3 regions of the Paenibacillus sp. J22P15 genome follow, and region 1 is predicted to be linked to each of the others. Evidence: riboswitches for the same ligand, from Rfam matches in the RefSeq annotation. Region 1 holds a riboswitch; each other region holds the start of a gene.
The links. Region 1 has a riboswitch for thiamine pyrophosphate ahead of AC0YN6_RS01160 (ABC transporter substrate-binding protein). Riboswitches for the same ligand answer to the same signal wherever they lie in the genome.
Positions count from the first base shown of each region.

Region 2: it holds a riboswitch for thiamine pyrophosphate, as region 1 does, so the genes downstream of both, thiC (phosphomethylpyrimidine synthase ThiC) here and AC0YN6_RS01160 (ABC transporter substrate-binding protein) in region 1, are expected to answer to the same signal.
Region 3: it holds a riboswitch for thiamine pyrophosphate, as region 1 does, so the genes downstream of both, AC0YN6_RS11660 (ABC transporter ATP-binding protein) here and AC0YN6_RS01160 (ABC transporter substrate-binding protein) in region 1, are expected to answer to the same signal.

Region 1 covers NZ_JBWDNT010000001.1:242,490-252,633, forward strand. The annotation lists gene AC0YN6_RS01125 (YolD-like family protein) at 599-925, opposite strand; gene AC0YN6_RS01130 (DNA polymerase IV) at 922-2,187, opposite strand; gene AC0YN6_RS01135 (hypothetical protein) at 2,177-2,386, opposite strand; gene AC0YN6_RS01140 (spore germination protein) at 2,560-4,107, shown strand; gene AC0YN6_RS01145 (Ger(x)C family spore germination protein) at 4,126-5,334, shown strand; gene AC0YN6_RS01150 (GerAB/ArcD/ProY family transporter) at 5,351-6,433, shown strand; gene AC0YN6_RS01155 (glycosyltransferase) at 6,521-7,957, shown strand; TPP riboswitch at 8,092-8,204, shown strand; gene AC0YN6_RS01160 (ABC transporter substrate-binding protein) at 8,390-9,424, shown strand; gene AC0YN6_RS01165 (thiamine-binding protein) at 9,496-9,798, shown strand; gene AC0YN6_RS01170 (ABC transporter permease) at 9,788-10,144, shown strand, end outside.
Region 2 covers NZ_JBWDNT010000005.1:35,486-45,629, forward strand. The annotation lists gene AC0YN6_RS13900 (HD-GYP domain-containing protein) at 1-41, opposite strand, end outside; gene AC0YN6_RS13905 (ThiF family adenylyltransferase) at 135-1,211, opposite strand; gene AC0YN6_RS13910 (molybdenum cofactor biosynthesis protein) at 1,267-2,001, opposite strand; gene moaA (GTP 3',8-cyclase MoaA) at 2,104-3,105, shown strand; gene AC0YN6_RS13920 (hypothetical protein) at 3,115-3,582, shown strand; gene AC0YN6_RS13925 (bifunctional metallophosphatase/5'-nucleotidase) at 3,625-5,073, shown strand; gene AC0YN6_RS13930 (HD-GYP domain-containing protein) at 5,222-6,340, shown strand; gene yfkAB (radical SAM/CxCxxxxC motif protein YfkAB) at 6,474-7,613, shown strand; gene ytvI (sporulation integral membrane protein YtvI) at 7,678-8,709, shown strand; TPP riboswitch at 8,849-8,953, shown strand; gene thiC (phosphomethylpyrimidine synthase ThiC) at 9,280-10,144, shown strand, end outside.
Region 3 covers NZ_JBWDNT010000004.1:137,661-147,804, reverse strand. The annotation lists gene AC0YN6_RS11695 (class I SAM-dependent methyltransferase) at 1-251, shown strand, start outside; gene AC0YN6_RS11690 (sensor domain-containing diguanylate cyclase) at 304-1,869, opposite strand; gene AC0YN6_RS11685 (DNA alkylation repair protein) at 1,985-2,653, opposite strand; gene AC0YN6_RS11680 (hypothetical protein) at 2,749-4,101, opposite strand; gene AC0YN6_RS11675 (hypothetical protein) at 4,295-4,561, opposite strand; gene AC0YN6_RS11670 (DUF6855 family protein) at 4,994-5,416, opposite strand; gene AC0YN6_RS11665 (SLOG family protein) at 5,674-6,231, opposite strand; TPP riboswitch at 6,318-6,420, shown strand; gene AC0YN6_RS11660 (ABC transporter ATP-binding protein) at 6,405-7,277, shown strand; gene AC0YN6_RS11655 (ABC transporter permease) at 7,258-8,034, shown strand; gene AC0YN6_RS11650 (ABC transporter substrate-binding protein) at 8,031-9,056, shown strand; gene thiD (bifunctional hydroxymethylpyrimidine kinase/phosphomethylpyrimidine kinase) at 9,088-9,900, shown strand.

The DNA.
Region 1 (10,144 bases):
CTGTTTCGATTCGGGAAACGGGTTGATTCATGAAATAAAATCAATTTATAACAAAATTAAAGTTGACAACTATTTTATGTAAATGGGGCTGTCCCAAAAGTCATTAAAGATGACGATGGGATAGCCCCTTTCTATTCAGAACAAAACTAGATCTATATGCTGCCTATTCCGCCAATCGCCTCTAGAGCGCCGGATTATCAGAAATAAGTCTAGAAACTAGACTTATTTCCCTGAAAACGACCATTCTACACAAATAGATCTAGAAATTAGATCTATTATGCTGCCTATTTCGCCAATGTGCCTCTAAAGCGCCGGATTATCAGAAATAAGTCTAGAAACTAGACTTATTTCCCTGAAAACGACCAATTCTACACAAATAGATCTAGAAACTAGATCTATCATGCTGCCTATTCCGCCAATGTGCCTTTAAAGCACGGAATCATCAGTTACCACTACTTTAGGGACATCCTCATTTTTGTTTGTAAAGGGAAGAGACTTGATTCAGGCTTAACAAAAGATCAAGCAATTTGAATCGGAAGGACAAAGAAACACGGTGCTTCATGGGATAGATAATAGATACGCAAATCTAAGCGTCTCCTTATTCCTCGGTCGCAGCACCCTCAATATCTCGGATAAAGAACCATTCCCCATCGACCATAAAGCGGCCCTTCAGCTGGTCTATCCGGTCTACAATCCCGATGACGGTCAATTTCTCAAGGGGATGGAATAGACGCAGCGTGATGGACTGCCGCTGGTGCAGTGAGTCCGTCACGGAGCGGGCAACATGTTCCCATTCCTGCTCGTCAAGCTCCACGCGTTCTCGCTTCCTGAGCGCCTTCTCATGCTCATTGATCGCGACCTTATGCTCAGGCAGCATCATACGGCTCGACTCCCAAAGCCCGTTACCTTCAAGTTTCTTTCTCATTTGTAATGTCCTCCAATCTTCTCAGAGCGGTGCTGCGCTTGCCCAGCGTCCGTAATGGATACCGCTCTGAGAATAGCGGCATCCCCATATTTCCGTTTCAAGGCGTCCGTCGCCCGCTCAAGTGCCATCGTCTTCTCGCGGTGAGGGTCAAACAGCGAGAGCTGGTACTCGTCATCCTGCGAAAATTGCGAAAGGCTGACCCCGACCTTCCTCACTGGATATCCGTCCCAATGCCTCAGCATCAGCTGGACCGCGGCGCGATAAACCTGATTGGTGACGTTCGTTGGATCGTCCATTTTCATTTGGCGGCTAAAACCGGTTGGCCGGTCGTAGTCGGCTCCCATTAACCCGACCGAAACGACATGCCCCATATACCCTTTGCCTCGGCAGCGCTGGCAAACGAGCTCTGTTAACTCAAGCAGCACCACCTTAATCTCCTCCAGCTTCCAATAATCGCGAGGCAGCGTCATCATATGTCCCACAGCCTTTGGAGCGACCTGATGCGTGCCCGGCGTAACGGGACTGTTGTCAATTCCGCTAGCAATGTTCCAGTACAGCTCCGCATTAATATCAGAATTTTTGCCGAATTTGCGGCGCATCATCAGCTTTAGCTTCTCAAGCGGCGTTGCCGCTATTTGGCCGATGGTCTCAAGTCCCATCGATTGGAAATGTCTCGTCATTCGACTGCCGACCATGAACATTTTGGAGACGGGCAAGGTCCAAAGCGTATCTTGAAGATTATCTTTGGAGAGGGTAAACATGCCCGTAGCGTTTTTCTTGGCATAATTATCACAGGCTGTCTTCGCCAAAATTTTATTTTCCGCAATGCCAAAGCGGGTGTACACTCCAAGCTCCGCTTCAATGCGAGTTTGGATATGGCTAGCCAGCTCATCGGGTGATCCGTACAGATGCAGCGAGCCTGTCACATCAAGAAACTGCTCATCGATCGAATAAGGCTCGACAAGATCGGTATACGACTGATAAATGTTCGTAATCATCATGGAAACATTGATATACAGCTGCATTCGCGGTTTCAGAATGACTAAATTCGGGCATTTCGCAAGCGAGTCGCCAAGACGCTCCGCCGTCGTTACGCCGAAGCCTTTGGCGATAGGGCAGGCGGCAAGAATAATGCCTGAGCGACGTTCGGGATCGCCGGCAACAACGACAGGCAAATCGCGATATTCGGGTCGCTCCGCCTTCTCCACTGACGCATAAAACGATTGGCAATCCGCAAGCATGATTACTTTATTAAGAGACATGTTGGCTCACCAGCTCTGCGGCTAATACATTGGCTGCGAGAAAGACGCGTTGTGCGCCAGAGTCTGTGCAAAAGGCTCTGATGTAACCATCTCTTACCGATATGACGCGAATTCTTCGTTTCGTAAATTTCCCCTTCTTACTCATATAAATCACATCAACGACACAACCGATTGCGCTGAACCATTTTTCCAATGTCATGATGCATTCCTCCATAACAAGAACGTTTGTTCTTATTATATACAGAACAAACGTTCTTATGCTATAGGTTTTTTGTGGTTATTATTTACAAGGTTTGGTTAACGATAAGAACGTACATATTTACATCCATAATGCGCCAAAATAGAAGCAACATGGAAATGAAGGGTGCCGTTATGAACAAACAAAACGCAGGTAGGCTAACACCGTTCAGTTCGTCGCTGCATGCAAATGTCAAAACGATTGGCGATTGTTTTGGAGGCAGCACAGATATCGTAATCCGAATGTTTCGCAGCGACGCGGCTCCAGAGCGTGAGATTGCCATTCTTTATGTGGATGGAATCGTAAACTCGGAGACCATTAACAAGAGTGTTATGGAGCCATTAATGTCGATGAAGCTGCCGCAGCATGTGCAGGTGAAGGGAGGCAAGCTGCTGGAGGCGCTGCGCAACTGCGTCGTTTCAATCGGATCGGTGAAGAGCGTAGTCACTTTGGAAGAAGCTCTCCAATATATGACGGACGGGTTATGCGTAATTATAGCGGACGGCAGCACGGAGGTGTTGACTGCGGATGTGAACGGCGGGGAGCAGCGCAGCGTCACAATTCCGCAGACCCAGACTGTCATTCGGGGCCCGCAGCATGCCTTTGTGGAAAATATTCAAACGAATATCAGTTTGGTTCGTCGCATTATTCGTTCTTCTGACCTTCATGTGCAGGTGCACAAGATCGGTGAGCAAACGCATACTAATGTGGCTGTCATGTTTTTGCACGGAGTAGCGGATGAAGGAATCATTAAAGAGGTTTACCGAAGACTGGCGGCTATCGAAATAGACGGTGTGCTTGAGAGCGGATACGTAGAAGAGTTTATTCAAGATGAGACATTCACACTATTTCCAACGCTCTCGAATTCTGAGAGGCCGGATTCGGTCGCAGCAGCACTGCTCGACGGAAGAGTGGCGGTGCTGGTCGACGGATCGCCAATGGCGTTGCTCGCTCCAACTACGTTTTTTACCTTTTTCAAATCACCGGAGGATTATTATCAGAGGTTCGATATTGCCTCGTTCGTCCGGATGATTCGATATGGTGCCTACGTGGTTTCGATTCTCCTTCCTGCCTTATATATCGCAGTAACTACCTTTCATCAGGAGATGCTGCCGACTACGCTGCTTATCAGTCTGGCAGCTCAGCGCGAGGGCATTCCGTTTCCAGGTCTAGTCGAGGCACTTCTCATGGAAATCACGTTCGAGGTGCTTCGTGAGGCGGGCCTGCGAATGCCGCGGGCGATTGGGCCTGCTATATCCATCGTCGGTGCTCTCGTATTAGGACAGAGCGCGGTACAGGCAGGCATTGTATCCGCCGGGATGGTTATCGTTGTCTCTTTCACAGCGATATCTAATTTTGTTATGCCGGAATTCAATATGGCCGCAACTTCTCGCATTATTCGGTTCTTCTTTATGATTATGGCTGGTATTTTTGGGTTTTTCGGTATTTTCATATCGGCGCTGTTTATGCTGATCCATTTAGTGTCGCTGCGCTCCTTCGGAGTGCCGTACATGTCGCCGGTTGCACCAACTCCATCAAAGCAAGGGTTTTGGAAAGACGTGTTCGTAAGGCTGCCATGGTGGGCAATTGTGCTTCGGCCTCTTGATTTGAATCTGCGCAACCCCAAGCGGCGGCCAAACGGAAAAAAACCGATGGCACAGCGTCATTCCGATAAGCCGTAACGAAAGGGAGGAACGGCCATGAACAAATGGAGGCTTCTGCTCCCGCTGCTCGTATGCCTGCTGACTGCTGGCTGCTGGAATCGGGTAGAGCTAAACGATATTGCCATTATTTCCGCAACCGGGCTAGATTGGAAGGACGGAAATTGGGTGATATCGTATCAGGTGGTCATTCCACAAGCAATTTCCAGCCAAAGTGCTGCAAGCAATACGGCGGCGGTGAATGTCTTCTCAACAAAAGGCGAGAGTACCCGGAGCGCGGTCAACAAGGCGAGTCAGGAGATGTCGCGGCGCCTTTACTTCTCACACAATCAAATTGTCATTATCGGTCAGGAGGCAGCACGTAAAGGGCTAAGTTCATTTCTCGACGTATATTTGCGAAATCATGATTCCCGCGAGACGGTGAGCGTCTATTTGACGAGAGGCAACGCGCGCCGAATGCTGGAACAGTTGATCCCGCTTGAGAAAATTCCTGGCGCAGCCATTCATCGTATGATCATCAATGAAGAGAAGAACAGTTCTATTTTTCGGCAAATGACGATCCATGATGTGATGCTGGATTTGCTCGGCACAACACATGCCACCAGCATACCGGGTCTTACCATGGCGGGAACGAGCGAGAGCATGGATCGAGCTGAGAAGCTGACCCGCACCAATACGCCCTCCAAATTAAGACTATTTGATTTGGGGCTGATTGTAGGCGATAAGCTGGTAGGTTGGGTTAATGATGAGGAGAGCCGAGGCATCATGTGGCTCACGAACCATGTGAAGAGAACGACGATCCCTTTTGCATGCTCAGAGGATGGGAATGGACTGAAGAACTCGTCGATTCGAATTACGCAGGCGAAGACCAAGCTGCGACCTGAATCGGCAAGCGGCAATTGGATTATGCATGTGAATGCGAGCGCTGCGGGCACGCTGCTCGAGTATAGCTGCCAAGATGATCTCACCAATCCGAAGCAGGTGGAGAAGGTTGAGCGGCTTATTGAAGGCGAGCTTGCTTCCATTATGGAGAAAGGGTGGAAGGCTGCTCGTAAACATAAGGCAGATGTAATGGGCTTTGGAACATTGATCCACCAAAGATATCCCAAGCAGTGGTCGGAGGTGGCAGATCAGTGGACGGAGCTATTTCCAAGCATAGAAGTAAAGCTGTCGGTAAAGGTGAAGCTCAGTTCAACAGGTTCGAGCGAAAGCGGCTTTAAAAAGGTACAGGAGAAAGGCCGCTCATAAGCAGAAAGGAGACCGTATGCAGCAGATCGGAAAAAAACAGATTTCTATATTGATTATCGTTTTTTTGATCGGAAGTACGCCGTTGTTCGAGCTTGGCACTAAAGCGAAGCAGGACGCATGGCTATCAATGGCGATCGCTGCGGTTGCCGGCCTGCTGCTTACAAGCATGTATGTCCGTATACAAAAGCGCGCTCCTGATTCGGAACTGGCTGAGCTTTACAAGATACATTTTGGACGGTGGATCGGCGGCTGTGTCGGGCTTCTCCATGCTTTGTGGTTCGCTTACGAATCGATGCGAAATGTGAGGGATGTAGGTGAGATTACGACAAAGGGCTTGCTTATCTTAACCCCGAAGTGGATTATTATGCTGCTTATCCTCATCGTTGCAGCTTACACCGTAAACAAGGGTCTAGAGGTATTTGTCCGTGTAGTGCAGCTGTTATTTCCGATTACAGTTATTGGATATTGTTTAATAATATTGCTTGTATTCATAACTGGATTACCGAAAATAACACATTTGCTGCCGATTTTGGAGAATGGGATCGGTCCTGTCGTGAAGGCGGCATTTCCGGACTTGCTCGGTTTTCCTTTCGGGCAAATGGTTGTTTTTCTCGTTTTCTGGAAGCATGTCAGCGAGAAAAAAATGATCGGACGAGTCTCGTATCGGGCTTTTATTCTAGTATCGGTTTTTCTTATCCTCATGAATGCGATCACGATATGTGTATTAGGGCCAGATTTAGCGGGTCTTACAGCACTGCCATTGTTGGAGGTGGTGCAGCTGATTCGGTTGGCAAACTTTCTGGAGCGGCTAGATGTGATTGTAACACTGCTTCTATTTATCGGTCTCTACGTGAAATTGACCGCGCTGTACATGGCATCGGTATTCACATTGAGTGCGGTAAGTGGTTTCGCTTATCGTTACTGTGTGGTACCGGTAGGTATCTTCATCTATGCAGCTTCGTTTTTGGAAACGAACAATACGTATCACATTTGGGTCGGATTTGAGATTTCGCTGAAGATTGTTCCATTTTTCCAAATCGTACTGCCGCTGCTTATGCTTATCGTCGGAATACGAAAGAAATATAAAAAGGCAGCATGATAAAGTTGGAACACATTTCTCACCGAAGCGGCTGTATCGACATATTTTATGGGTACAGATTTTTACGCTTGCTTGAGGGGGATATGCGTGAGCGATTCCAATAGGGGTATGACAAGCATTATTCTCGTTACCTACAATAAGATCGAGTTCACAAAACAATGTGTGGAGAGCATTCGGCGTCATACGCAGCGAGGCAGCTATGAGCTGATTATTGTAGATAATGGTTCGACGGATGATACGGTGGCGTGGGCAAAAAACGAAGGCGGCATCCTAGTCATTGACAATGGCTGCAACAACGGGTTTCCTAAAGGCTGCAACCAAGGTCTGGCTGCGGCTTCAGGTGATCTTCTTCTGCTGCTAAATAACGATACAATTGTAACGCCAGGCTGGCTTGACGGACTTACACGCTGCATATTCAGTGATGAACGAATCGGAGCGGTCAGTCCTGTAACGAATTCGGCATCCTACTGGACGACAATTCCGGTCACATATAAGACGATAGAGGAAATGGAGCTGTTCGCTTCCGCGCTGCACGCGATTCCTGACAGAACGAAGTGGGAAGAACGTGTGAAGCTCGTGGGCTACTGCTTGCTGCTGCGGAGAGAGGCATGGGAGCAGGTCGGACCGCTTGATGAGTGCTTTGGCATCGGCAGCTTTGAAGATGATGACTATGGACTGCGGCTGAGGCTGGCAGGATACAAGCTGATGTTATGCGGGGATACGTTTATTCACCACTATGGCAGCGTCTCCTTTAACTCTGAGCCGGAGTTATATCTGCAAACTTTCAATAACAATACGAACGTTTTTATGGTTAAATGGGGTTTTCACCCCGGCGAAGCGACATATATACGCATGGATTTCAGTACGGTTATTGAGCGGGAATCTCATGAATACAAGCGCGAGGAATGCTCAATTCTGGAAATTGGCTGCGGCTGCGGAGCGACGATTCTACATGTGAAGAAGCAATTTCCAACTGCAAAATGGTACGGTGTCGAGGGCAACGAGATGGCGGCAAGAGTTGCAGAGGCCTCGGGAATTACGGTGTTCCGCTCGAGAGAGCCGGAGGATTGGATATTGCCTGCAGAAGGTTTGGACGGAATCATGATCGGGGATGCCCACGCTTATGGAACGCCGCAAACGATGAAGCGGCTTGTTAGTCTTTTAAAGCCGGGCGGCTGGCTCATCGGGTGTTTTGCCAATCGATTTTATTTCGAGAATATTCGGCAGTACTTAGATCCTTCGAATGTGAAGGCGCAGCGTCAAGCGGCGATTCAGTACACAGCACAGCAGGTGGGTCAGTTGTATGTACAGGCAGGTTTTTCTTATGTGAAGGTTACGCGCGCAGAGAATAAGCCGCAGGAGCAGCTCGATTATATTCACTTGCTTGAGCAAGTAACATCAAGTGATATTGTGAATGAACTGACAGCCGCTTATTTGCTTGTCTATGGACGCGTTGCTCCTGCTGCGGTTCAGGAGGATGATAAGGAAACTCGTGGTACGGGCGAGGCGGGCTTCATGAGCTGAAAAGTGTAGAGCCGATGTATGTGGTAGCCGTATGCCGAAAGACGAGAGGGATTATGGCTTGATGATAATCATTTTCAAAAAAAGCTGGCATTAAATGCGGGTTTTGCTATACAATGAATGGTATTGACGAAACCGAATATGTTCCGGGGAGCTGGTTAGGCCGGCTGAGAGGGGATTATCTACACAATTCCGACCCGTTAAACCTGATCTGGATAATGCCAGCGTAGGGACAGAAGCTCTGTTTATTAGGCAGGCACGGTCGCAGAGACCAAGCATGTGCTGGGATAAATAGCTGCAAAGCCGATGATATGGCGTCCTCCGGATTAGGGGGACGCTTTTTTTGTTGCAATTGGAATGATGCAGCCAGGGGACCGGATACTACGAGGAGACGTCTTAATTGAATCGAAGCATGGAGAGGGGAACAAAAACATCATGAATCAGAAAAAAGCAGGGCAAATGTCGTGGAGATTGGTGGCAGCGATGCTTGTGTTCGTATTGGCGCTGGCAGGTTGTGGTGCCAATAACAACGGCGAGAAGCCGAAAGAGCAAGAGGGATCAGCGGACAAGCCGCTTGAGAAGGTGCAGGTAGTACTAGACTGGACACCGAATACAAATCATACCGGACTATATGTGGCTAGAGATAAAGGTTTTTTTAAGGAGCAAGGTCTTGACGTTGAAATTATTCAACCGGGTCAAAGCGGAGCTGATCAAATGGTAGCCTCGGGCAATGTACAGTTTGGCGTGAGCTATCAGGAATCGATTACGATGGCTAGAATTGCGGGCGTGCCGCTCGTATCGATCGCCGCTGTCATTCAGCACAATACTTCAGGCTTCGCATCTCCGCTCGCAAAGGGAATCGATTCACCTGAGAAATTCGAAGGCAAAACCTACGGCGGCTGGGGCGCTCCTGTCGAGGAGGCGGTTATTCAATCGCTAATGCAGGAGAAGGGTGCGGATGTAAGCAAAGTAAACATCATGAGCATCGGCGAAAGCGACTTTTTTACAGCGGTTAAGCGGGATATCGATTTTGCATGGATCTATTATGCGTGGACAGGTGTGGAAGCAGAGCTGCGCGGTGAAAAGATTAATATGGTTTATTTGACTGATTATAGCGACAAACTGGATTACTATACGCCCGTGATTGTAACAAATGAAACGATGATCAAGGATAAACCGGATGTGGTCAAAGCGTTTACTGCTGCCGTGTCAAAAGGCTACCAGTATGCGATCAGTAATCCAGAGGATGCGGCAGAAATTTTAATCAAAGCAGAGCCCGACTTGAATGCAGAGCTTGTGCGTGCCAGCCAAAAATGGTTAAGCTCGAAATATCAAGATGACGCGCCGCGCTGGGGTGAACAGAAGCTAAGCGTATGGGAAAACTACGCGGAGTGGATGTTTGAGCACAAGCTGCTCGAGAAGGAGCTTGAAGCGGAGAAGGCGTTTACGAATGAGTTTCTGCCTGAATAAGATAATGGTCAACGACAGGAAAGCGGACATAGTCCGCTTTCACTTACAACGATGAGAGAGAAGGAAATCAGATGGCAAACGCATTAGTAAGCATTCAAATTTTACCGACAACGCCAGGCGGCGAAAGCGTCCTTCCTTACGTAGATCGTGCAATTGAAATTATTAAAGCAGCGGGAGTGCCTTACCGAGTAGCGCCGCTTGAAACGACAATGGAGGGTGAGCTTAGCCACCTGCTTAGCGTAGTGCAATCGATGAGCGAGGAAATGGCAGAGATGGGCTGCCCGTCCGTTATTTCACAGGTTAAAATTTATTACAATCCAGCAAAGGGTGCTTCGATGGGCAGGCTGCTGGAGAAATATCCAGATGGGCAATAAAAAGTCGATTTGGTCAAAAATATGGCCCCCAGCAGCGCTGATGATCACGCTGCTCGCCGGCTGGCAGGCAGCTGCATCACTTGGATTGTTTGAAGAATGGATGTTTCCATCACCTATATCAATCGTGCAGGAGGCCATCGCTATTTGGCCAAGGTTAATGATGCATACGGGAGCTACGATGAAAATCATGCTGCTCGGCTTTGTGGGAGGATCGGCGGTGGGCTTTGTGCTCGCCGCTTTGCTGCATTTAATCCCCGGCGTTCGATCGGCAGTATACCCGTTGCTCGTGCTGTCGCAAAACGTACCCATCATTGCGATCGCTCCTATCTTGACGATGCTGCTGGGC
Region 2 (10,144 bases), on a different contig from region 1:
AAACGGTCTCCACTTATTAATTCTGTAACATGAACCCTCATCAAGACACCTCTATTGATTTTAGTAGAGAATATATACCTAGCATAGTAGCAATGATTAATTGTAATGGCAATATGAGGGCATGATAAACACGACTATATACCTAATAATTCGGCATAAATCGACCTTGCTTTGGTTAATTGGTCGGTGCCTTGCACGATGGCGCGACCATCGCGAAATAGGACTAAAGTAAGGTTGTCCTCCAGCTCGATACGCAGTAAAAAGCGATTACTCGTTATTTTACCTGCCAGCTTTAATCGTTCAGATAACTCTTCCAAATGAAGGTTAACCTTTTGACTTGGTGAGATTTGCACGGAATGACGTCCGCAAAGGGCAGCAGCTGATCCTGATCCTTGTTCATCCAAGAACTCGAAGCTTTGCTCTACACAGCAGCGGCAATCGCTGCGCTTTGAATGGGCAATCGATATAGGAAGCCATGCGTGATTCCACAGATCCACTTGAAATAATGTTCCGTGAAGTGATTTCTCATTGCCGGAGAGCAGCTTGATTGCTTCTGTAGCTTGAACTGAACCAATAATGTCTACAACAGGAGAAATAACGCCTGCCGTTTCACAAGTATCGGTTGTTCCTGGCAGAGGCGGTTCATTAAATAAGCAGCGATAGCAAGGGGATTTACCAGGCAAAATCGTCATCGTCATGCCAGATGCGCCGACAGCACCGCCATAAATCCATGGAACGTTGTACTTTGTACTATAATCATTAATTAGATATCTCACAGAAAAATTATCACTGCCATCTAGAATAAGATCAACGTCCCCGAGTAATTCCTCCGCATTCAAGGCAGTCAAATCAGCGACAAACGGTTCAACAACAACAGAGCTGTTCAATGCACGCAAATGAGAGGCTGCGGCCTGCGCTTTTGGAAGCAGCGACTGCACATCCTCTTCGGTATACAACATTTGGCGCTGTAGATTGCTCCATTCAATAATGTCTCGGTCAATAATACGTACATACCCAACACCAGATCTAACAAGATGTTGAGCGATGACTGAACCGAGTGCGCCCATACCGACGACTGCTGCACGGCTGCCGGAAAGAATCTTCTGGCCGTTCTCACCTATTGGAGTGAAACGCATTTGTCTAGCATAGCGTGATTGATGAGGGGGAGCCTGTACTGGAGCAGCGTTAATTTCCGTGCTTAGTTTGTCCATATTTAATAATCTCCTTAAGAGCATTCGTGATGTAGCATTTGCCGGAGCGGCAGTATCAAAAATCGCTTAGCTGTGCAGTGGGATTCCAAGGTCCGAGCTGATGACCTTTCCATTCTGAGCCGTCCTCCCAGATTTCTTTCTTCCAGATGGGAACGATTTGCTTGAGACGTTCAATGGCATATCGGCTCGCCTCGTAACAGCTGTCACGATGGGGTGAAGACACCGCGATAACGACGCTTGTCTCTGCCAGACCAACGACACCTATGCGATGACTAATGGCACATAAAGCGCCTTGCCAGCGCTCAGCGATTTCATTGCCAATTTGCTGCATCGTTGCTATAGCCATTGGGGCATATGCCTCATATTCCAGCCTGACTGTACGCTGGCCTTGTGTCCATTCACGTGTTGTTCCAACAAAGGCAATGGCGGCGCCATGCTCTGGTACGATTACCTTAGCAAGTACATTGTCAGAGTTAATGACATCGGATGTAACAACATAAAAGTCCATAGACTCTTTGCCAGAGATGGATTGTTCTTCGCCTCCCGAGACGGGAGGAAGCAGTGCCAGCTCATCTGAGACGGATAAAATCGTGTCCTCAGCAGCATAAACGTGGTTGCGAGCGATAAAAGATATTTGAATTAAAGCATGATGCTCTGAGTATAAGGAAGAAATAGCTGCCTTTAATTCAGCTACGCTCATTTGCTCAACATCGGATTTCAAATGTATAGAAGGGGACCCAAGGCGCTCGGGAAGCCCTGCAAAAAGTTTAATTGACCAGTCATATTTCATGATACATAACCTCTCATCATATAGGCTTGAAGCTGTTTATATAATATCATAATTCAAGAAAAAATGTTATGCTTGTAGTCGAGCAGAAAGGGAGTGAAGGTCATGCCGATATTGACGGATCGTTTTGGACGGGTACACGATTACTTACGAATTTCCGTAACGGATCGTTGTAATTTGCGATGCTTATATTGCATGCCAGAAGAAGGGATGGAATTCACGGAATCTGAACATTTATTATCCTATGATCAAATTGTAGAGGTCGTCGAGGCTGGCGCAGCGCTTGGTATTACGAAGCTGCGTATTACAGGCGGCGAGCCGTTGATTCGTCCAGGTCTCGATGGTTTAATAAGCCGATTATCTGCCATTGACGGCATTCAAGATATAGCATTAACGACAAATGGTATTTTTTTAGCCAAACAAGCGGAATCGCTTCGAGCAGCTGGCTTGAACCGAGTGAATATAAGCTTAGACACATTAGATTCAGCGAGATTTCGTTTCATCGCACGGAACGGGGAATTGAAGCGTGTAATGGAAGGTATTGAGGCAGCTGCAGCTGTAGGCTTTGCTCCGATTAAGTTGAATTGTGTACTCCTTAAAGAAGTAAATGAAGATGAAATTGCAGCATTTCTAAAGCTGGCATTCGAACAGCCGATGCATGTCAGATTTATTGAATATATGCCGATTGGTCATGCCGATGAGAATTGGAAAAAACATTATTTGCCTCTTTCCCGTGTACTGGAAGTAGCGGAGCAAGAGGGTTACGAGATTAGCAGAGGACTAAATGTTCACGGAAATGGACCCTCAGACGACTGGCAAATGAAGGGCGGCCGCGGTTCATTTGGGCTCATACACCCGATAAGTGATCACTTCTGCAGCTCTTGCAATCGTCTGCGTCTAACAGCGGACGGTTCGATTAAGCCTTGCTTATATTGGGTAGATGAATTGAATGTGAGAGCGGCTTTCGGGCATCCGGAAGAAATGAAGCAACTGCTGCTGAGATCGATGGACATTAAGCCGGAAAATCATGAGATGGCAGCTAAGCTTGCGGACAGCGCTCAAAATCACATCCCTACAGATCGACGTATGTCGCAAATTGGAGGCTGATGAGTACTGATGCATGAGATCAAGATCGAGCACTTTGAGCTTGGAAATTTATTTACGAGTGCTGAAGAAATGGCTATGCTAGCGGGAGCAAGCTTCCCTATATCTGAGAGAGTGCCGGATGCAATCGGTTCAGCATTTGATTGGCATGCTTGGTATGCGGCGTGGATGAAGCAAAGCAGCCAAGCTGAAACATTCATAACACCATCATATTTGAGTGTAGAAGCAGCAGATTCGTTCGAGGCTTCGATCCCTTGGGAGCAGCTTGAGCAGGCAGCAGTACTGTACGCCCTTGATGGTTCGCCCTTGATGAAGGCAGGCCCTATCCGACTATATGTGCCTAATGGGAGCAGTAAATGCTTAAATGTGAAAAGTATCGTCAAACTCAAAATCGGTCATCATACAGAAAATGAGCAAGCGGAGGCCACATACGGCTTTAAGCATACATTTTCGTATGATGATTTGCGTATGAACAAGTAAGTTGCTTAGGCGGCGCTGAGAAAAGGTCATAAGGAGGCGAGCATGAATTTGACGGACAGTTTTCGTACACGAGTAGTGCTTCTTCATAGCAATGATATACATAGTCGTCTAGAGCATGCCGCCAAGATCTCTTCCTACATTGCGGAGGAAAGACGGATCTATGGCAGTGAACGCGTGCTAGCTGTAGACTGCGGCGATCACATGGATCGTATGAGGGTAGAGACAGAAGGCAGCGATGGGATCGTTAACGTAGAGCTGTTAAATCAAGCTGGCTATGAAGTGATCACACTAGGCAATAATGAGGGACTTACATATACCGCTCAAACGATTTCGGACGCTTATAGGAATCGAGCGAAATTCGCGGTCGTGTGCGCCAATATGCATGATTCTGCGACAGGGGAACAGCCCGAGTGGCTGCTGCCCAGCACAATCATTGATAAAAATGGGCTTCAGATCGGCATCATCGCTGTTACGGCGGCATTTTCGAATTTTTATTGTTTGCTTGGATGGGAAGTAAGCGATCCATTGGAAGCAGTACGAGAACAAGCAGCTCAAATGAGAGAAAAGGTCGATGTGCTCGTAGTGATGTCCCATCTTGGTCTCTTCTTGGATAAGCAAATGGCGGAGAAGCTGGAAGGCATTGATCTTATTCTGGGCGCTCATACCCATCATTTATTGGAGGAACCGATTGTCATCGGTGAAACGACGATTTGTGCAGCCGGAAAATTCGGAGAGTACATTGGGCGAGTCGAAATCGGAATCGACAACGTTACTGGACGCCCTCTGTTCCGCGCAGCCTGCGTGCCTACGGCCGCAATGGCGGAGCACCCTGAAGCTGCCGCCATCATCGGCAGCTTCCTGTTGGCGGGACAGCAGCGCCTAAGCCGGGTCATTGCCCGGCTCGCCACGCCGCTGCCCGCCAGAGCCGAGCGGGAATCACCGCTCGGCAACCTGCTGGCCGCGGGCTTGCGCCGCTGGACCGATGCCGAGATCGGCATCGTCAACGCTGGGCAGCTGCTCGGCGGCCTCGCGCAAGGGGACGTGACAGCGGGCGAATTGCACGCCCTCTGTCCGTCGCCGATTAATCCGTGCCTGATGATCATTGCAGGCACGAATATAAGGGCAGCACTGGAGCAAGCGCTGCTGCCCGAATTCATTCATAAGCCGATCAAGGGTTACGGCTTTCGCGGGGAAGTGCTTGGTACGCTTGCGATAGACGGCTTGTCCGTTACCTATGATTCCACAAGACCGCCAATGAATAGGCTCATTAAGGTAGAAGTAAATGGAGAGATCCTCGAAGATGAACGGAATTATAGACTGGGAACAATCGATATGTTCAGCTTCAAGGCTGGTTATGAGTCGCTGGCTAATGCCGTTCAAGTAAGCTATTATTTACCTGAGTTTATACGAGACGTCATCGAGGCTCAGTTGCAAAATTCGGATGAAATTGCAGGATGTTGTCAATTTCGCTGGAATAATGTTTCATACTGACAATAAATATGAAAAGTTTCGACAGAATATGTCGAAAAAAATAGAATAAAATGGTTGCGGTTTTCTCGCATTTCCCGTACATTAACATTACGAACGGTTTTTTCCGATGTAATAGTTAGCTAATCTTTAATGGGGAAGGATCGAGAAAATGCGGTTAGTGTCAATAGGGAAATGCAGGGCAGGCATGAAGCTAGCCAAAAAAATATTTTCTCAAGAGGGCATCGTTCTTCTTGGTGAAAACATGGAACTGACAGAGAGACTAATTTCCCGCTTGGATCAATGCGGGATTCAATATGTGTATGTTGCAGATCCGATGACAGAGGATATTGTACCTCCCTCTTTAATTAGAGAGGAAACAATGCAGTTCGCTCTGAAGGAAATACGAACGAATTTCCGTGAAATGATGGATCGCCCGAAACGTAAAAAGGGTGTATCCTACCCTTATATTGCTGAGCCATTTAAAAATACAATGAACATGATTATCGATGATCTCTCCTGTCATAAGGATGCTATGATCATGCTGATGGACATGAGCTCCGTTGATCACTACTTATTTCAGCATTCCTTAAACGTATGTGTTTACTCCACGCTTCTAGGTATGTCGAACGGCTACTCGAAGAATGAGCTTACGACGCTAGGCATGGGTGCTCTTCTTCATGACGTCGGCAAAACTCAAATTGCAATTGATGTGCTAAGAAAGCCGGGCCCTCTCTCGAAAGAGGAGTTCGAAGCGATGAAGCAGCATGCTAGAATCGGTTATGAAATGCTGAAGGATGAGCCGAATTTGCCGCTGCTCGTTGCACACTGTGCGTTCCAGCATCATGAACGTATTGATGGTAGCGGGTATCCGCGCGGCATCAAGGGAAATGAGATTCACGATTACGCCAAGCTGATTGGCATGGTTGATTCGTATGATGCCATGACAACAAACCGAGTCTATAGTGCTCCGATGCTTCCGCATCACGCGATTGAGCGTCTATATGCTGGAGCTGGCACGCTATACGAGCAGCGAATGCTTCAATTATTCCGCGATAAGGTTGCTATTTACCCCATCGGAATAACGGTGAAGCTGCACACGGGAGAGTCGGGTATTGTAGCAGACCTCAATCGCTCTTACCCGCATCGGCCTATTATCCGGATATTAATGAATGAAGCGGGCGAGGAACTGAAGACGCCATATGAAGTTGACTTATCGAAGCAATTAACGATGATGATTGTCAGCGTAAATGATGACGCAAGTGATGTGCAATTTGCATCGGGTAGTTAATCGATTTAGAGAGCAGGAGCCGATGAGGCTCCTTTTTGCTTTTTTTCGCCGTTTTATTTGCTTACTTCGCAGTCGCGCATTACAATAAATAAAGAATGATTCATTCCAGAACATAAGTCAGGTGCTGAAAAAAATGAACACAATACAATTGCAACAATCAAGTAGAGCATTACCTAAACTTTCACCAACGAATGATCCGTGGGACCCGATTCGTTCGTTGCAGCAATATGGAAGACATCGATTGACAAGCGTCGAAATGACCGTGTCCAACCTTTGCAATATGCGCTGTGAGCATTGCGCTGTTGGAGACACACTCGTAATGACAGAACCCGCCAAGCTGCCGCTTAAGCAGATGCTGGACCGACTGGACGAGGTTGAGCATCTCGAAACGATTAGTATTACAGGCGGAGAGCCCTCCTTCTCTGATCGCACGGTCCGTGAGTATATGGTCCCGTTACTTCAATACGCGCGCAGCCGCGGTATTCGCTCCCAGATCAATTCGAACGTGACTCTGCCTTATAGCCGCTATGAGCAGCTTGCTCCTTATCTTGATGTAATGCATATCTCGTTTAACTACACTTCTGCGGAAGATTTCCATCAGATTGGGTTTGCGAAGGCTAATCATCATGTTTCCCTTGAAGCAGCAACGAAGCTATATGAACGAATGATAGAAAATACGCGCCGCCTTAGTGAGACAGGTGTCCTTGTTTCCGCGGAGTCTATGATTAATTATAAAACGTATAACAAAATTGATGAGATTCATAAGCTGATCGTTGAAATGGGTTGTCAGCGTCATGAGGTGCATCCGATGTATCCAAGCTCCTTTGCAAAGGATTTGCCGGTACTCTCGCGTGAACAAATGCTAGAAGCTATTGAACGTTTGTTGAAGGCACGAGACCAATCCGTATGGATGCTGTTCGGCACACTTCCTTTTTATCCATGCAGTGATAACTCGTCAGAGCGTGAGCTTCTAAGAAGATTAGCGAATGAGCCAAATGTTACGGTTCGTAATGATCCTGATGGCCGCAATCGATTAAACGTCAACTTGTTTACGGGCGATGTGTTCGTAACGGATTTCTCAGATGTACCCGCTTTTGGTAACATCGGTGAATCAAAACTGGAAGATTTATTCGATAAATGGCTGGACCATTCTCTAGCACAAAGCGTGAATTGTCACTGCCCGGTTGCCTCATGCTGTGGACCGAACCTCCTTGTCAAGGATATGTACTATAAGGATGTAAACTTCCATGAACGCAGCGCGGTGCTTGATTAGTATATAGATCCAGGTTTAAGAGTGGAATAAAGCGCATATAAAAGAATAGAAAGGAGGAGAAGCTGTGTCGATTAAGACAATCGTATTTATCGCATTAGGGTTGCTGTTGCTCTATTTGTTTTTTACGGTAGGTGCTCCTTTCTTATTAGCGCTTGTTGTAGCTATTTTTCTAGAGCCGGTAAACCTGCTGTTTATGAAGAAGTTTCGCATGAATCGACTGCTAGCAGCTACGATAACCAGCAGCTTATTTACAATTATACTCATTGGCCTAATCGCTTTGCTAGGCGTGAAGATTGTAGCTGAGTTAATAGCTTTCTTCAAAAAAGTACCCCATTATTTCGAAAATGCCAGTGGCATGATCGACGATCTCATGCTCCAGGCACAATCGTTATATCAGAACTTTCCGCCTGATACGATTCAAACGTTAGAAAATTGGCTGAAGGAACTAACGAGTGCTTTGGCAAAAATGGTTGGTACATTATCGAACTCAGTCATCGCTTTCGCTTCGAGCATTCCTGGAATGTTTATCTTCTTTATCGTCTTTTTGGTGGCGGTATACATGATGAGCTTCAGTCTGAATACGATGAGGGCAACGGTACTATCACTGTTTGATGAGAAGTCGCAGTCAAAGGTTGATAATTTGCTGATTAATCTCAAAAAATCGATCTTTGGTTTTTTGCGTTCGCAGTTTATTTTGAGTGCTCTTACCTATATTATTTCCTTAGTCGGTTTGCTGGTACTTGACATTAAGTATCCTCTTGCCATCGCGCTGCTTATTATTATCGTTGATATTATGCCGATTCTGGGAACGGGCTCTGTTCTTGTTCCATGGGGAAGCTATTTAATATTAACGGGTGATCTTTACGCTGGTGTAGGTCTTATCATTTTGTTCCTCGTGATCACCGTATTCCGCCGCATCGTAGAGCCCAAAATTCTCGGTGATTCTGTAGGTATCGGCTCATTGTCCGCGCTTGTGAGTTTATATGTAGGTTTCAAGCTGGTCGGCGTCATTGGTGTATTCATCGGGCCGCTGGTCGTTATTATCTATATGGCAGCTCGCAAGGCAGGGTTGTTCCAAGTGAAGTTTAAGATATAGCGTGTGTAACAGACGTTCACATGGCGCCATACGGCTGATCTTTGGGTGAAGCTGCTGAAGGAGTAGTTAGCTTACTTTTGCAGTGGATGGAAAAAAGAGGGTTGACACTCTTCTTTATTAAACGTTATAGTCAAACAAGGAAATCCACTAGGGGCGCCGTCATGGCTGAGATAAAGCGAAACGCTTTGGTCCCTTTGAACCTGATCTGGGTTATGCCAGCGTAGGAAAGTGGGATTGTGCGTTTATGCAATGCGTGTGACATGGTATGCCGAAATCAACGGATGCGTCAGTTGAATTAGGTATGACTTAATCTGCTGAGGGAGACCTCGGCGAGATTACACTCGCATAACGACACTCTTCGACCGCTCCTTCACTGGAGCGGTTTTTTTTGTTTGGCTGATAGTGAAGCGTATCGTAATGAGAGGCTTCGCTATTAACCAAACACGCTTCAGTGATTGCAGCTCATGTAGCCAGCTTGCTACGTGTATTTCAGCGGTGCTTTATACTTTCTAATATGCTTGCGTTAACCTCCAGGAGAAATTCAATTCATTCTATTGGGAGGTTTTTGTTATGTCCATAATTACAACTCCGCTTCCGGGCAGCCGTAAAGTATATGTCTCAGGCTCGAAGGAAAACATCCAAGTTCCGATGCGGGAAATTGCACTCGAGGCTAGTACAGGTAGAAACGGCGAAGAGACGCCGAATGAAGCAGTAAGAGTATATGATGCGAGCGGTCCTTATACCGATGAAGAATATGAAGTAGATGTGAGACGCGGCTTGCCAGCCATTCGCAACGAATGGATTGTGGAGCGCGGCGACGTGGAAAATTATGAGGGCCGAGAAATAAAGCCAGAGGACAATGGATTTAAAACGTTAGACAGGGTGGAGGAGCGAGGTGCTGAACGCTTTCCAGGTTTAGCTAGAAGGCCGCTCCGGGCAAAGGCGGGACAAAATGTTACGCAGCTTCATTATGCCCGCAAAGGAATCATCACCTCGGAGATGGAGTATATCGCCATCCGCGAAGGGATGAGCGCCGAATTTGTTCGCAGCGAAATCGCAGCTGGTCGCGCCATTATTCCGACGAACATCAATCATCCTGAAAGTGAGCCGATGATTATTGGACGTCAGTTTCATGTGAAAATCAATGCGAATATTGGAAATTCCGCTGTCGCCTCTTCGATTGAAGAGGAAGTTGAGAAGATGACTTGGGCGACTCGCTGGGGAGCCGATACCATTATGGACTTGTCCACGGGAAAAAACATCCATACGACACGAGAGTGGATTGTACGCAATTCACCAGTGCCGGTCGGTACAGTGCCGATTTATCAAGCGCTAGAGAAAGTAAATGGCAAAGCAGAAGACCTCAGCTGGGAAGTGTTCCGCGATACGCTAATCGAGCAGGCCGAGCAGGGCGTTGACTATTTTACGATTCATG
Region 3 (10,144 bases), on a different contig from region 1:
TCGAGCATCTGAGACATGTGGATCAGGATCTAAGCTTAAAAGAATTCGCAAGAACCGTAAAGCCTGGAGGCAGAATTGCACTCACCTTCGACTACCCGACAGTTGACTTGCAGCAGTTGAAGCGAGCCGCGGAATCTGCGGGGTTAACTTTCGCAAGTGAGTTTGAAGAAACGCCTAGCTCCAATGCCATTAGTTCAACTTTATGGGGCAAATTGTATTGCTACCGAGCGCTGTTGCACAAGCCAAAGTGATTAGTCAATCACAACGTTCATTTACATACCAAACCGAGCAGAACGGCTATTGCTATAGCCGTTCTGCTCGGTTGTTTTCGTACACCGTCGTTCGGTTCCTGCCCTCCGTTTTGGAGCGATAGAGCGCTTGATCTGCCTTTTCAATAATTTCCTTAGCATCCGATTCGCGCCCATTCGCTACAGAAATACCAATAGACACGTAGATCGGACTGCCAGTCGGACTCGCACCTACAGCAATCGCCTCTCTTAGCCGCTCAGCCATTTGAGTTGCCGTAGTAATACTCCCTAGCTTAACCAAAATGCCAAATTCCTCGCCGCCATAGCGGAAGCTAACATCATGACTTCTGAAAAGAGCTTTTAATTGTGATGCTGTATAGATAAGGACTTCATCCCCGATAAGATGTCCATGCAGATCATTAATTTTTTTGAAGTGGTCAACATCCAGTAAAATCAACGCAAATGGAATATCATCGGCAATCCATTCCGCAATAGTTAAGTCAAATGTTTTCCTATTCGCTAATCCCGTAAGCCCATCCAATCGAATCTCCTTATTCAATAAATTAAAATGGTTATTTATACTCTGATTGAGCTGTCTCACTTCATAGATATAAGAGTTCGTTTTCGGCATTTTGGAGCGTATCGCCTTTGTAGATACAATAGCTTCCTCCGAGAAGGCTGCTAATTCAAAAAGCGGTTTGGATATTAAATAAGAAACATACCACGCCAATATCAAAATCACGATGAAAAGCGGAAGTGATTGAAGAAATATTTTCCATATCAGATCATTTAACGGCTTGTTTATAATGGAAATAGGGGTTTGAGCTACAATCGCCCATCCCGTTATAGGCTCGTAAGCGTAGCCCGCAAAAAAACGATCCTCTCGTGAATTAACAATCACCTGTGATCCGCTTTGTCCTGCTAGCGCTTTATTAATGACCTCATTAGTCGTAATTTTCTCTAAAATCCGATCTTCATTTGGGTGAGAAATAATACGGCCCTGCTTATCCGCTACATAGACATACGAGCCGTTTCCGTAAAAATGCTCGTTTAGCAATTTGCTTATAGCATTGACCTCGTCCAGGACGATTGTTCCAGCTACAAAACCAATATACTCTTTACTGTCATCGAATATAGGTGAAGATACGAGTATTAGCAATTGATTTGTAGCTGGGGCTATATAGGGTTCAGAAATAAGGGGCCGCTGCTGATCAACTGCTTGTTTGATTGCGAATGAGGTAAGAACGGTTCCGAGTGCGACCCCGCCACTGTTGAAGCTGGTCGCTGTCACTTTACGATTTGAATCCACAATAAGCAAGGAATTGAAATATTGTTCATTCGCATCAAACCAGCTATTCAGTTCCTTTTGTGATAACATTTCTTTCCCTGCTCTTGCAGCAATGGCATCTATATTGTTTCGAACAATACACAGCAATTCATTCGTATTGGAAGATAGTTTTTTTGCATATTGATAGTTGCTCTCTAAGTAACCAGATGTTAGTGAAGCCTTGTTTGCCGTCCATGCAAAATAACCGCCGATAAGGGCGGTTAATATAACAGAGCCTATTACGAACAATCCTAATACGAAGCGAAGTTTTAAGCCTTTGCGTACAGCCACCATGTTTCCTTCTCTCGTTGCCAAAGTACAGCCTTATTCTAGCCTAAACGGACAAGAAAATAAATAGCCTTTCATTTGTAATGTTTGCAGCCCAGCGCATTGCAGACACCGCATCAGGCTACAAAATATGCTTTAACGCTTCTTTTTGGCTGAGCGGCGAGAGCGATGTTTGTTCTACAAACCGACGGACGCAGCTGGCATCTGTTTTTGCATACTCCCGCAGAGCCCAGCCAATTGCCTTTCGTATAAAAAAATCACTTTCATCCTTCGTAAGGCGTATGTAGTGAAATAATCGTTCTGTATCGGTATTATGCTTATATTTTAGCTGAAATAATAAAGCCGACCTTCGCAGCCACATATGATCCGACATAATCCATCGCTCCGTATAATCTGCTATCAATTCCGGGTATTTCGAAAGCTGATAGCCAACCAAATGGGCCGCCAGAAAATCAACCGTATCCCACCATGAGTGGGTTGTCACCCAACGCTCTAGCCTGTCGATATGTGCAGGCGACGCCTCTTTGCTGTATTTTTCAAGCAAACCCATCGCAACGTAATGAAACTCGCGCTCTTCCAGCTGCCATAGCTGTTCTGCTGTTTGCAGCAGCTCCTCGCCTTTAGGCTTTTCATTTTGCCGCCAAAACTCGCGCAGCAGTTGTGTCCTATCTGGCGTTTTAATGCCCAGAAATACAAATTGACCGCGCATATACGCCTCCATCGGACCTGCCGTCTCCGGATTGGCGTGCTCCCGGAACTTCGCTTCCAATGCCTCTGCAATTTTAGTCATCCAACAACTGCTCCTTTTCTTTGAACCATAACATAAAGCAGCCCCGCCATCAACGACGGTCAGGGCTGCTTTGTAACTGCGATATATAGATTCGATTATGATGCTTCGTCATGCAAATATCTGAAGAACGGCTTATCCACCCAAAATTGAATTGGCGTAACAACAACATTTGGATCAATTGCTTTAAAGCCTGCTACCACCTTGGCAGAATCTTCATTAAGTGAAAAAGGATTTACAGTATAAGGACTGTCCGCATCCGTAATAAAGTTGTTCGTAATAATTTCGTAATCCTTCAGTTCCGTTTGTGAATAGTAAAGCGGCTGCCACCATGATTCAATAATCAGACCTGCTTGACCATCCTTATCTTTCTTTGCATAAGCTAGAATGACATCTTGGAAAGCAGCTTTATCCGCCGCATTAGCAAATTCGAATTCAAGATCATACTCTTTTGCATAATTAATATAATTTCCATTTGCAATTTTCACCACATTCGGTCCTGGAGTACCCCATTCTGCTAGAAAAATAAATGCAGATGTTTTGGGCTCGAATTGTACCTTAGCGTTTAGTCCTTCACTGCGAAGCAAGCCAATAAGCTGAATCGCGTGATTAAAATCAGAATGTCCGTAAATTAGCGATAAGGAATCGACGAAATTAGCATTGAAACGGGAATCCTTAATGTTGTAGCCCGTAATCAAATTTTGCTCCAACGCTGTATTAACAAGCTTTTGCAAGTTCGGCGCATCAATAATATCGGAAGTTTCGTATGCATTGCTTAGCTTTGCATAAATATCGTTGTCGTTAACATAACCGATGTATTTCTTATAAAGTCCTTTTGTGATAAGCACTTTACCTAGAAGCGTGTGGATCAATTGATCGCTTGCTGCATTTTTCGGCTTAAAGTTAGCATGAAATTCAACTGGCAGCAAACCTGTATCTACCGCTGCTGCTACCTCTTGCGCGCCTTTGGTACCAAGCGAGCTGCTTTTTACATTTAGCTTCGTCAAAACTTTGTTTACCTTAGCAGCTGGATATGTATAGGCAAGCTCCTTCAAGTCTGCTGCTCTTACAGCAATCGCAATTGCTACAGAGCTTGTAAGCACTTGATCGCCTTGAATGGCGGGGCCGGACAAAATACCTTTCTCATACAAAGCAGCTGCAGCTGCATACAGCTCGCTCTCAGCTGAGACGTCCGAGAATGTTACAGCTTTGCCCGATGGCTCATAGCTAAGAACAGTTGCTACCGCTTGAATGAATTCGCCTTTTGTAACCTTAGCCGGGAGACTAACATCAAACTTTTCTTTCAAAAACTGCTTATACTGTGCTGCACCATCTTCCTGTGATACCGCAGTTGCAGAAGATGCCGCAAATGCAGCTGATTGCGTGAAAATGATAGAGAAGGACAAGAGGAGTGCTACTAGCAGTTTGGTATATGCTTTGGTATGTTTCATTAACATTGCCTCCATTTTTAATTCCGACATATTTAATCGGGAATAAGTAATGTTCCATAGTATACCAACATAAAATTATATATGTCAATAAATATATTTTATTACTATACAAATATTTACCTTAACCGAGTTATTGCTCCGATGCTCATTATTAAAAAAAGACTGCCCGTCGGCAGCCTTAATCTTGAGTCCGCTATAGATCTTCAAATCCAACAACTGAAAAAATAACAGCGCTGACGACTGCAATATGAATAATTGAGAAAACAACTTGAACAGAAACAACATTTAAATCTTTTCTAGACAATTTAGGGCTGCTCCGTAATTTATATATAGAAAATCCAATTATGCCAGTTACAAGAAGTGATTGTACTAACCATTTTGAAACCGTAATAAAAGCTGGAGTATTATTTACAACCGGAGTTAAAAACCACTGAAATGGCTCGAATAACAATGCTGCCAAAATGAGAATCCATGCCATCAAATGAATCGGCAAAGCTAATAAAATATGGTTACGAATAGCAGTTCTCCTCCTACCTATTGTTCACATATTTCATAGACGCAGCCGCATAGAAAAAAGTTACTTATTTAGTATGTAGGATTATGTGCACTTTCAGTCCAATGATTAGCCCTCGTAATATGAATATCATAACTCATGATTTTTCATCTCCCTTTTGATAAACCAAAAAAATGACTAGCGACATAAATACCATATATAATATATTTTACCATATAAAAGACACGCATGATCAAAGATAATCGAACATTTAAATAAAAAAATAGGAGCTGCTGCCGTAGCAACCTGCTCCTATTGTTAAACAAAAGTAATATGTTAGCTAAATGAAGCAGCAACAAGAGGGAATTCATGTCGTCGTCTATTTTCTCGCTCATGCATTTATTTGCTTTCTTGCTGTAGTGCCCTCATCCGATTATTTCTTGCATTGTGTTCTACCTCTGCGAGTCCCAGCTTCTCCATCAATGGTGGTATGTACATTCCGAATCTCCCGCGCAAACCTTTTTTCAAGCCATACCAACCGCCGATAGGATTTTCAGGTGAACGTCCCCAAGCTTCAACTGTACCCTCCTTAACAGGCTTCTGTTCATCAGCGCTGCCGAGCTCTATCCAGTCACCGTGTTCTTTAAGCATCGCGCTTAAGTCTTCAATGCAACGATAGTCATAATGCAACACTGTTTTGCCTACCGTGCAAACTATGATTTCTTTCCCATCCTTTTCGCCCTTAAACATTTCATATTCAGATGTTTGAGGAGGCGTTTTTAATTTCCATGGGTTCTCTTTGGTACCCTCTGCTATCGACATACAATTCCGCTCCTTTTGCTTTATACTCAAATTTTCTTAGACAAATTACCATGAATCCTTATTGACCATAACCTGTTCCCTATTACTTTGTTCCAAATCGAATCGCTCTCAAGTACAACATACTCGGCTGGTCGCTCCGTGTCAAACTGAGAACTCATTCTTTCATAGGCTTCTGTGTCCGCTTGGCCTATGAGGTTAGTTTGTCATCTATCCATTCAGCATAATGGGCTATACTGGTTTTCATTTTAAGCAACGCCTTAACTGTCTGAATACAAATTGTCATCATCTGCAATGCTTTGAATGTCCTCCGAGCTGATGCTAATGTAAACGTAACCCTCTGCATGCTGCTTTTTTAACGCTTTTTCTTTAAAAAACTTTGGACTGCCCTCGCCAGCATCTTCATCGTAAACGAGCAAAATGCCGTCCGTCTTGCGAAACAACAGCTCGTCCCTCGCCGTAAACTGCCAGATCCCATTATACGGTTGGTTGCTGACTGAGGCATAATAGTCGACTCCTTTTAATACCTGCTGATAAAATTCCTTTTTATCATCCTTCCACTTTTCTTCCGGATTACTGTACGCCGAAATAATAGATAGCCTCAACTGAGGATAAATTTCTTTCAGCGCGATAACGACCTCACAAGCCCACAAATCCACCCCATACTGTCCCGGGGTAATGACCCATTCAAGCCCATCCTCAATAAGCGGAACCAGCTTGTTCGTCAGCACTTTTTTTATATAAACAATGCCTTCATGCTTCTGATTAAAAATATTAAGCTCATGAGCGCGATAGCCCGTTACGAGTAAATTTTTCATTTGTCCAACGCCTTTTCGGATAATTATAGTTTACATCTCTCCAGTGTATGCTATAGTAGAAAAAATACAAATTGAATATTGACCTATTTATTCACTAGGGGGGCCTAACGGCTGAGATGGAGCATATGCTCTGGACCCTTGGAACCTGATCTGGATCATTCCAGCGGAGGGAAGTGGAGCAGCAGCATTCATTCATGCGCGCAAGCCTTGTTTGTTCGTTAGACCCGCTCATTTCCCCTCGGAAATGGGTGGGTCTTTATTTGTTTACTGGGGGAATGTGTATTACCGCTATATTATCACTTCATCACGTAAGCTATTCTTTCAATACGCATACGGATAAGCCTATTTTGTCTAATTTATCGCTGCAAGCTCGTTCAGGAGAATTCGTCTCCATCATTGGTGCGAGCGGTTCGGGCAAAAGCACCCTCTTTAAGCTTATGGCTGGATTACTCCAGCCGAGCCAAGGTGAAATCAGGCTGCATGGCAAGCCTGCCGCGAATCGGCTAGGCAAGGTTGCCTACATGCCGCAAAAGGACCTGCTCCTGCCATGGAGAACTGTGCTCGATAATTGCTTGCTCCCGCTTGAGCTGGCAAGAGGCGCAAAGCCTTATAGCACAGGTGAAATCATGGAGCTGCTTGTACGCTTCGGACTCGCAGGATATGAACATGCGTATCCTGACGAACTATCGGGAGGCATGCGTCAGCGAGCTGCGTTTCTAAGAACACTCGCAACGGGTCAAGAGCTGCTGCTGCTGGATGAGCCGTTCGGCGCGCTAGATGCAATGACCAAACGCGGCATGCATAAGTGGCTGCTGGATTTATGGGGCGGCTTAGGTAAAACAGTTCTCTTCATCACACATGATTTAGAAGAAGCTATTTTGCTAAGTGATCGCATTTATTTATTGACGGCTGACAAAGCGCACACCGTTCAAGAAATTGTCGTCGAGCTGCCGAGGCCACGACATTATGAGCAGAATTATGAACCCGATTTTGTAAAGCTGCGACAAGATTTGGAGCGAAGGCTGCATGAGCAAACTTCTTTTTAAACGATGGCTGAATCATTATGGACTCTTTATACTACTGCTCGCCAGCTTGCTGATCGTGTGGCAATGGATCGTACATCTTGGCTTAGTTCCTTCTTACATACTGCCGTCTCCCACTGCCATCAGCCGAGCCTTAATAGAAGACAGCCGTCTTCTACTAGGCGAACACCTGCGGACAACTTTGAAGGAAGTCGCAATCGGATTCCTACTATCGGTTGTGGGCGGAATTGCTCTAGCAGCAGGAATGCACACGTTCCGCACGCTAGAGAAGGCGATCTACCCATTCGTCGTCATCAGTCAGACGATTCCTCTTATCGCCCTGTCGCCAATCTTCATCATGTGGTTCGGCTATACGATTTGGAGCAAGGTTGCTGTCGTATTTCTGACATCCTTCTTTCCTATCGTTGTCAACACTTATGACGGGCTAGCGAAAAGTGACAAGGAATATCGGGAGCTGCTGCTAACGATGGGGGCGACACGCTGGGATATTTTTCGCAAAATACAAATTCCGATCGCCCTGCCCTCCTTCTTCTCGGGACTGAAATTATCTATCGTCTATTGTGTTGTCGGCGCTACGATTGGCGAGTGGCTTGGGGGCAGTGCAGGTCTTGGCTACTATAGCCGCCGAATGTCCAGCAATTTGAACGCTGATTCTATGTTTGCAGCTGTTTTTCTGTTATCCCTGATCGGCATCTTGTTATTCGGTGCCATCGTGCTTTTGGAGAAAACGATACTAAAGAGAAGAGGAATCAAGAAATGAAGATCAATACAAACATCAAATGGTTTATTCCAATGCTGTCCATTCTACTGCTCGTAATTAGCGGTTGCAGCGGTAATGCAAATGTAAATTCTAATGAAACCAGCTCTCCTACACCGGATCAGAAGCCTCAGCAAATTAGCATCATGCTCGACTGGTATCCAAATGCAGTGCATTCCTTCCTTTATGCAGCTCAGAAGAACGGCTATTTCGAGAAGCACGGCCTGGATGTTAACATTCAAATGCCTGCTGATACGAATGACGCTTTGAAACTTGTGGCGGCTGGCAAGGTCGACTTAGCGCTCAGCTACCAGCCACAGGTGCTCATGGCTCGCGGCGAAGCTATTCCTGTTAAATCGATTGCTGCCATCGTCAGACATCCTCTTAATCATCTGATGGTTCCTGAAGGCGGAAGCTACAAATCGCCCAAGGATCTCGTCGGTAAAAAGGTGGGCTACTCTTCAATTCCACTATACGAAGCGATGATGCGGACGATGATCAAGGATGACGGCGGAGATCCGCAAAATGTAAATATGATAGACGTCGGTTTTTCCTTTATTCCCGCTATCGCCACCAATAAGGTTGATGCAATCATTGGCGGATTTATAAATCATGAGCAACTGCTGCTAGCTAAGGAAGGGCATCCGATGAAGGCAATTAACCCTACTGATTTTGGCGTGCCAGATTATTACGAGCTTGTACTCGTTGCAAGCGAGCAAGGAGTTGCTGAAAAACAAGAGTTGTTCAAAAAATTTATGGCCGCCATTACAGAAGGCCAGCAATTTGTCGCATCGAATACAGAGCAATCCTTGTCCATCTTATTCGAGCACGAGGATCAAACCTCCCCTCTCGACAAGGAAATCGAAACGAAGAGCTTAGACATCCTGCTGCCGCTTATGGACGCGGGTGAACAATCCTTTGGTTATCAAGATCCTGCATCATGGTCCAATGTGCGAGATTGGTTAATAGAGAATGAACTTCTGCCAGCGAATATTAAGGCTGAGGATGCTTTTTCAAATTTGTAAGTAAGACTGATCTTTTGAAGGAGATACGTCGATGAAACGATATCAAGCACTGACGATTGCAGGCTCGGATTCCGGGGGAGGCGCAGGCATTCAAGCTGATTTAAAAACCTTTCAGGAGCTCGGCACCTACGGAATGTCCGTTATCACAGCAGTGACTGCTCAGAATACACTTGGTGTGCAAGGTGTCTATCCGATGGAGGCTGAAGCGATTAGAAGGCAGCTGAATTCCATTGGCGAAGATTTGGAACCCTCTGCTGTTAAGACTGGCATGTTGTTTAGCGTAGAAATAATCGAGATCGTAGCCGCAAAAATAAAACAATATCAATGGAAAAATCTCATCATTGACCCTGTAATGATTGCCAAAGGCGGCTCGCCCTTGCTACAGCAGGAAGCCGTTCAAACACTGATTAAGCATTTGCTGCCGCTCGCGCTTGTTGTTACTCCAAATATTCCAGAAGCTGAGCTGCTCGCAGGTATGCCAATAAGTACGCTCAGTGACCGTGAGGAAGCTGCGCGGATATTAAAGCAAATGGGCTCGCGTTATGTTGTCATAAAAGGCGGCCATGATATAAGCGGAGATCGTCTTGTTGATCTAATCTATGATGGTGAGCGCTTCGTCTATTTGGAAAGCGATCGTATTGCTACTAAGCATACGCATGGCACTGGTTGCACGTTCTCTGCTGCTATTACCGCAGAGGTCGCTCAAGGGAAATCCGTTCATGATGCGATTAGAACAGCCAAATGCTTCATTCAAGCAGCTATTGAAGACCAAATCGGGATCGGCGGCGGGCATGGTCCAACCAATCATTTTGCTTATAAGCAAAGGCAGCTCTCACGAAGATGACTGCTGATCTTATACCGAATGCCTGACAATAGGTCGATTGGAAATATAGATCTAAAATATAGATCTATACTCACCAAATCAGCGCTTTTGGCAAAAATAGGACTAGATGCTAGACTTAATGTGGCCCAAAACCCACCCGATGGCTTTTTATTCGTCATTCCAGTAAATATAGATCTAAATTATAGATCTATTCTCACCAAACCAGCGCTTTAGATGAAAATAGGTCTAGAAGATAGACTTAATA